Regions from separate parts of the Pseudomonas sp. BGA-UO-ETr-WB11 genome, predicted to be linked through region 2. Evidence: riboswitches for the same ligand, from Rfam matches in the RefSeq annotation. Region 2 holds a riboswitch; the other holds the start of a gene.
The links. A riboswitch is a leader RNA that binds a small molecule or an ion and turns the genes downstream of it on or off. The one in region 2 is predicted to bind cobalamin.
Positions count from the first base shown of each region.

Region 1 (3,399 bases), on a different contig from region 2:
GCCTTCCTCACCCTGGCTTACACCGACAAGGGCTTGACCTGCTTTCTGCTGCCGCGCCATCGCCCGGACGGCTCGCGTAACCAGTTCTATGTGCAGCGCCTGAAAAACAAACTGGGCAACTGGGCCAACGCCTCCAGCGAAGTGGAGTTCCGCGGTGCCCTGGCCTGGATGGTCGGTGAAGAGGGGCGCGGCGTGCCGACCATCATCGAGATGGTGGCGCTGACCCGCTTTGACTGCATGGTCGGCTCCAGCAGCCTGATGCGTCAGGCCCTGACCCAGGCCGCGCACCACTGCGCGCACCGCCAGGTCAGTGGCAAGTTGTTGGCCGAGCAACCGCTGATGCAAAACGTGCTGGCCGACCTGGCCCTGGAAAGCGAAGCGGCCCTGGCCCTGACCCTGCGCATGGGCCACGCCCTGGACCGTGGGGATGACGAGCAGGAACAGAAGTTCGCTCGCCTGGTCACGGCAATTGGCAAGTATTGGATCTGCAAGCGCGCGCCAGCGATGATCAATGAAGCCGCCGAGTGCATGGGCGGCGCCGGCTATGTCGAAGAGACCATCCTGCCGCGGCTGTACCGCGAAGCGCCGGTCAACTCCACCTGGGAAGGCTCCGGCAACGTGCAATGCCTGGACGTGCTGCGCGCCTTGTCCAAGGAGCCGGGTGTGCTCGATGCGCTGTTTGCCGAGCTCGGCGACGGCCATGGCGATGCGCGCCTGCACGCCCATATCGGCCAGTTGAAAAACGCCTTCGCCGACAAAGACGACATCCAATACCGCGCCCGCCAACTGACCGAGGACGTGGCCATCGCCCTGCAGGCCAAGCTACTGCTGGAGGCCGGCAATGCCGCGGTGAGCGACGCCTTTATCGCCAGCCGCCTGGGTCACTGCGGGCGCGTCTACGGCACCCTGCCGCGTGGGGTGAATGTCGAGGCGCTGCTGGCGCGCAGTACGCCGCACCTGAGCTGAGGACTGAGCATTATGCACACCAGTCTTTTTGAGCGGTTAAAGGCCTGGCTGGCCGGTGATATTGGTGCGGACTACGGGATCTCTCAGTTGCAGGCCGCAGCCGGGGTGGCGGGTTTCAGCAGTCAGCCGCCGGCCGTGCACTTCAATCCGCTCGGCGGTGTGCATGGCGGCTACACCGCCACGCTGTTCGATGCGGCGCTGGGATTGGCGGTGTACTCGCAGGCCAGTGCCGAGGAGGTCTACGTGACCGCTAGCCTGCAAGTGAATTACCTGCGCCCGATTGGTCTTACGGCCTTGCCGCTACGTACGGAGGCCCGCGTGCTGCAGCGTAACGGGCGACAGATCGCGGTGCAGGCCACGCTGCACGATGCCCAGGGGCAGCTGTGCGCCAATGCCAGTGGCGTCTTCACTTGCTTGCGTCATGCGGCGTCAGGCGCTACTCAGTCCGTTGGTTTACCTGCGCGGTAAACGCCGGGCTCTGTCATTTCTAACGGCCGCCGGGTAAGGTGGCCGCCGATGGTTCCAGCTCGTGTCACGCGACTGGATGAAAAGGGAACATGGTGGCACCCCAACAGGTGCCGAAGCCATGGCTGCCCCCGCAACTGTAAACGGTAGATGACGCCCATACGCCACTGGCCAGTAAGGCTGGGAAGGCGGGCGAAGTGTTAAACCGTGAGCCAGGAGACCTGCCATCGAAGTCGGGCGCTTATGCCCATTCCCTCAATCCGGATCATCGCGCGGTGGGCGCGGTACAGGAATCTCTATGCACATCGAACCCGGCGTCGTTGAAGGCGCCAAACTTATGCTCAGCTACGCAACCGCAGTCACGGCCCTTGGGCTGACGAGCAAACTTGCACTCGACAGCGTGCGCAGCAATGGCGGCCTTGCTGCTCTGGCGTTGCGCAGTCTGCTGACCACAGCGCTGGTTTTCTGCTTCTTCGAGGTCTTCCCGCATCAGGCGGTCGGGGTCTCCGAGGTACACCTGATCCTCGGCTCGACCTTGCTGCTGCTGTTTGGTGCCGGTGCGGCCGCCATCGGTCTAGCCGCCGGCCTGCTCTTGCAGGGGCTGTTGTTCGCCCAGTTCGACTTGCCTCAGTACGGCATGAACGTCACCACCTTGCTGGTGCCCTTGTGGGCGATCAGCGTGCTGGCCAAACGCATCATTGCCCCAGGCACCGCGTATGTGGACCTCTCCTACAAACAGGCGCTGACACTGTCGACGGCCTATCAGGGCGGCATCGTGGCCTGGGTTGGTTTCTGGGCGTTGTATGGCAACGGCTTTGCCAGTGACAACCTCATGGCCGTGGGTAGCTTTGGCCTGGCGTATATGAGCGTGATCCTGATCGAACCGCTGGTCGATCTGGGAGTGCTGGCCGCCGCCAAGGCGCTGTCTGTATATAGCCGCGGGCCACTGTTTAACGCCCGACTGCATCAGGCGGCCTGAGTCGAGCAGCGCTGACGCGGCGGCTTGGCTAGCGCCGCGTGGCATGTTCCGACGGGTCACGTCGCGCTATCACAGGCGCGGCGGATCAGGGCAAGATAGAGCCTGTCCGATCAGCCAGGAAGATGCTCTGTGAACCTTTGTACCGATGACTTTGTTGTCGCCGCTACTGCCGAAGAGGCGGTTGATCGCCTGGCCGCTCTGCATGCCCGCTCCTGTTCAGCCCTCGGCCAGGCTATCAGGCACTACCTGAAAACCCGCGAGCGGCCGACTGAGGCCCAGCGCAGCGAGTTTCGTTACCCCTTGCTGCGCCTGATCTACGCCTGCCAGGGCGAGGTGCCGAGCAGCACGCGCGCCTATGCCAAGATGGAAAGCCCGGGGACCTACAGCGTCACCGTCACCCATCCAGACGCCTTTCGCGGCTACCTGCTCGACCAGCTTGGGCCGCTGATGAGTGACTTCACCGTGACTGTTGAAGTCGGCCTCAGCGAGCAGAACATTCCCTATCCCTACGTCGTCGAGCATGGCGAAGAACTGGCTGCCGCCGGGGTAACCGCTGCTGAACTGGCGCGGGTGTTTCCCAGTACCGACCTGTCGGCTGCCACCGATGGCGTGGCCGACGGTCTCTATGACTGGCAGGACGCCGACCCGATGCCGCTGGCGCTGTTCGATGCGGCGCGGGTGGATTTCTCCCTCAAGCGCCTGCAGCACTACAGCGGCAGCGACTGGCGGCATGTACAGCCATGGATTCTGCTGACCAACTACCACCGCTATGTTGATCAGTTCATCCGCCACGGCGTCGAGCAACTGCGCAGCAATCCGCGTTACGTGCGCATGGTCTTGCCTGGCAACGTGATGGTCGAGTGCGACATGGATGAAGAGGTGATGCAGGCGGTGATCGACAGCGTGGTCTGGCACCGCTACCAGATGCCGGCCTACCACCTGGTTGCCAGCGATGGTCACGGCGTGACCTTGGTGAATATCGGCGTCGG
Region 1 covers NZ_JCAQOS010000005.1:178,849-182,247, forward strand. The annotation lists gene AC56DI_RS06225 (acyl-CoA dehydrogenase family protein) at 1-966, shown strand, start outside; gene AC56DI_RS06230 (PaaI family thioesterase) at 979-1,434, shown strand; cobalamin riboswitch at 1,467-1,674, shown strand; gene AC56DI_RS06235 (energy-coupling factor ABC transporter permease) at 1,730-2,410, shown strand; gene amn (AMP nucleosidase) at 2,540-3,399, shown strand, end outside.
Region 1: another riboswitch for cobalamin. It lies ahead of AC56DI_RS06235 (energy-coupling factor ABC transporter permease); the one in region 2 lies ahead of AC56DI_RS04420 (cobalamin biosynthesis protein).

Region 2 (3,399 bases):
CATCGACGGTGCAGGCGTTGCGGATTTCCGGCCAGTTAAAGGCCTGCACCAACGGCTTGGGCAAGGCCAGGCCGGAAGTTTCAATCAGGATGTGGTCGAGCTCGCCACGGCGTGCCACCAGCTCGCGCATCACTGGGAAGAATTCTTCCTGCACGGTGCAGCACAGGCAGCCGTTGGCCAGCTCGAAGATGCGGCCGTTGGCGTCTTCTTCGCTGCAACCGATGGAGCACTGCTTGAGGATTTCGCCGTCGATGCCCAGCTCGCCAAACTCGTTGACGATCACCGCGATACGCCGACCGTCGGCGTGGCCGAGCATATGCCGCAACAGGGTGGTTTTGCCGGCGCCGAGGAAGCCGGTAACGATGGTGACGGGAAGTTTGCTGAAGGTTTTCATGGGTGGCCTGCGCAGCGTCGAAGGGTTCGGCGAGCAGGCAGGCGGCAACGGGGGCAACGCCAACGCGTCGCAACCCTGCACCACCGGAGCACCCCGCCCGGTTGTCAAAAACATTGCGAGGCAGGTCTCCTGGCTCACGACCCGCGCGTTGCGCAGTTCCTTCACCTTCCCGCCGGCAGGCAGTGGTGTATCGAAGGGGGTTTGGTCGTTCACAGTTGCGGGGGCAGCCGCGGCATCACCGCGTTCCCTCTTAGCTTCGGCGCATAACCGAAGAACCTCGAATGCCGCGAAGGCTACGCAGTGACTTGGGGCAGGTCAATGCCATGGTTGACGCTCGGGGGCGCTTCGTGATGTTCTAAAAAGCTGTTTCAGGTGTCTCGCACCGTCGTGTGTGGGGTGAAACGGGAAGCCGGTGTGAGTCCGGCGCTGCCCCCGCAACGGTAAGCAGACGCAAGGGTTGTGTTAACCACTGTGCCTCGGCATGGGAAGGTCAACCCTGAACTGTCCACGACAGTCGTCGCAAGCCCGGAGACCGGCCTGAGCCTTGTTTGGCAATCCGCGGTGGGCGGGTGCGCGCCGGATTTTTAGCTCGCCCCGGGCTATTGTCGTGCTGCGTACCTTCTCTCGCGTTCACTCCCCACAGAAGGTCACACCATGTCCGGCACGCTGTCCTCTTTAGCGCCCCTTGCGCAAGCTCTTAGCCTTGTCGCTAACACCTGCGCCACCTGTACGCGCGCGTGACCCGCTGAACATGCACTACGTAGCGGGACTGGGTTGCCGGCAGAATTGCCCACTGAGCGAGTTGCGCGACCTGCTGCAACACACGCTGACCACCCATGACCTGCCACTCAGCGCGCTTACCGGCCTTGCCAGCAGCCAACACAAACGAGGGGAACCTGCGTTGCTGCAACTGGCCAGCGAGTTGCAAATCCCCCTGTACTGGCTGAGCAGCGCACAGCTACAACCTTATGATGCGCGCCTAAGTCAGCACTCAGAACTCAGTCGACAACTGACCGGCAGCGCCGGAGTGGCCGAAGCCTGCGCGCTGGCCCAGGCCGAATATCTCAATGGTGGCCGCGCCACGTTACTTGGCCCCCGCCAGCACAACGCCCGCGCCACCTGCGCGATCGCCGTCGCCCCAATCACGGAGCCTGCATGACCGTCTATTTCATTGGTGCCGGCCCCGGTGACCCGGAGCTGATCACCGTCAAGGGGCAGCGCCTGCTGCGCAGTTGTCCGGTGATCCTGTATGCCGGTTCACTGGTGCCGGAAGCGGTGCTCGAAGGCCATCGCGCCGAACGACTGGTCAACACCGCCGAACTGCACCTGACACAAATAATCAAGCTGATCCGTGAGGCCCACGACAAAGGCCAGGACGTGGCCCGCGTGCACTCCGGCGACCCGTCACTGTACGGCGCCATCGGCGAACAGATCCGCCACCTGCGAGCACTGGCGATCCCGTTTCAGATCATCCCCGGCGTCACGGCCACGGCGGCCTGTGCGGCGCTGCTGGAAAGTGAACTGACCCTACCCGCCGTCTCGCAAACCGTGATTCTTACCCGCTACGCCAGCAAGTCGGAGATGCCCGCCGGTGAGCAACTGGCTGACCTCGCCCGCCATGGCGCGACCATGGCCATTCACCTGGGCGTGGTGCACCTGAAAAAAATTATCGCCGAACTGCTGCCGCACTATGGCGCCGATTGCCCGATTGCGGTGGTCCATCGCGCCAGCTGGCCTGACCAAGACTGGGTCAGCGGCACCCTGGCGGATATCGAGGCCTTGGTGCAGGCCAAAGGCTTTCGCCGCACGGCCCTGATTCTGGTTGGCAGAGTCTTGGGCGCCGAGGACTTTGCCGACTCCGCGCTTTACCAACCCGGCACTCAGCACCTGTTCCGCGCAGGTAACACGCCTGACTATTGAGGCTGGCGCCGACGCCCCATCACCACGCACATGACCAAAGCAAATGTGACCGTACCCAGCAGGACGTGGTGTTCAAAAGCGCTGCTCCCGTGCTCGTCAACCACAGGACCTCTTGAGCCGTTTGCAGCTCGCAGCTCTTGCGTTCACATTGATGTGCACAGAAGCAAGGCCTCGAGACCTGTATAATCTCCACCCCGTTTTCCTCCTGTGCGCCTGCTGTGCACTTACTGAGTTCTTCTAGCTATGCCCCAGGTTATTGCATTGGAAAAAGACCTTTCTAATCAGCACGTTTTAAGCAGGAAATTCAGCGTTGCGCCGATGATGGATTGGACCGACCGCCATTGCCGGTTCTTCCTGCGCCTACTCTCCAAGCATGCCCTGCTCTACACCGAAATGGTCACCACCGGTGCGGTGCTGCATGGCGACCGGCAGCGTTTTCTACGTTACAGCGAGTGCGAGCACCCGCTGGCGCTGCAACTGGGCGGTAGCAATCCGGCTGATCTGGCAGCTTGCGCGCGCCTGGCTGAGGACGTTGGGTATGACGAGGTCAACCTAAATGTTGGCTGCCCCAGTGATCGGGTGCAGAACAACATGATTGGGGCCTGCTTGATGGGCCATCCGCAGCTGGTGGCCGATTGCGTCAAGGCCATGCAGGATGCAGTGAGCATCCCGGTAACGGTCAAGCATCGAATTGGTATTAATGGTCGCGACAGCTACGCCGAGCTGTGTGACTTCGTCGGTACCGTTGCCGCCGCCGGTTGCCGCAGTTTTACCGTGCACGCACGGATCGCCATTCTCGAAGGCCTGTCGCCCAAGGAGAACCGTGAGGTGCCGCCGCTGCGCTACGAGGTCGCCGCCCAGCTCACGCACGACTTCCCCGATCTTGAGTTCATTCTCAACGGTGGTATCAAAACCTTGGATGAGTGCCGCACGCACCTGCAGACCTTCGATGGCGTCATGCTGGGCCGCGAGGCTTATCACAACCCCTACGTGTTGGCGCAGGTCGATCAACAGCTGTTCGCCAGCAACGCGCAGGTCATTGGCCGCGCCGAGGCGCTGCGCCAGTTGCGCCCTTACATCGAGCA
Region 2 covers NZ_JCAQOS010000004.1:264,969-268,367, reverse strand. The annotation lists gene cobW (cobalamin biosynthesis protein CobW) at 1-394, opposite strand, end outside; cobalamin riboswitch at 497-689, opposite strand; cobalamin riboswitch at 748-949, shown strand; gene AC56DI_RS04420 (cobalamin biosynthesis protein) at 1,146-1,553, shown strand; gene cobM (precorrin-4 C(11)-methyltransferase) at 1,550-2,314, shown strand; gene dusA (tRNA dihydrouridine(20/20a) synthase DusA) at 2,558-3,399, shown strand, end outside.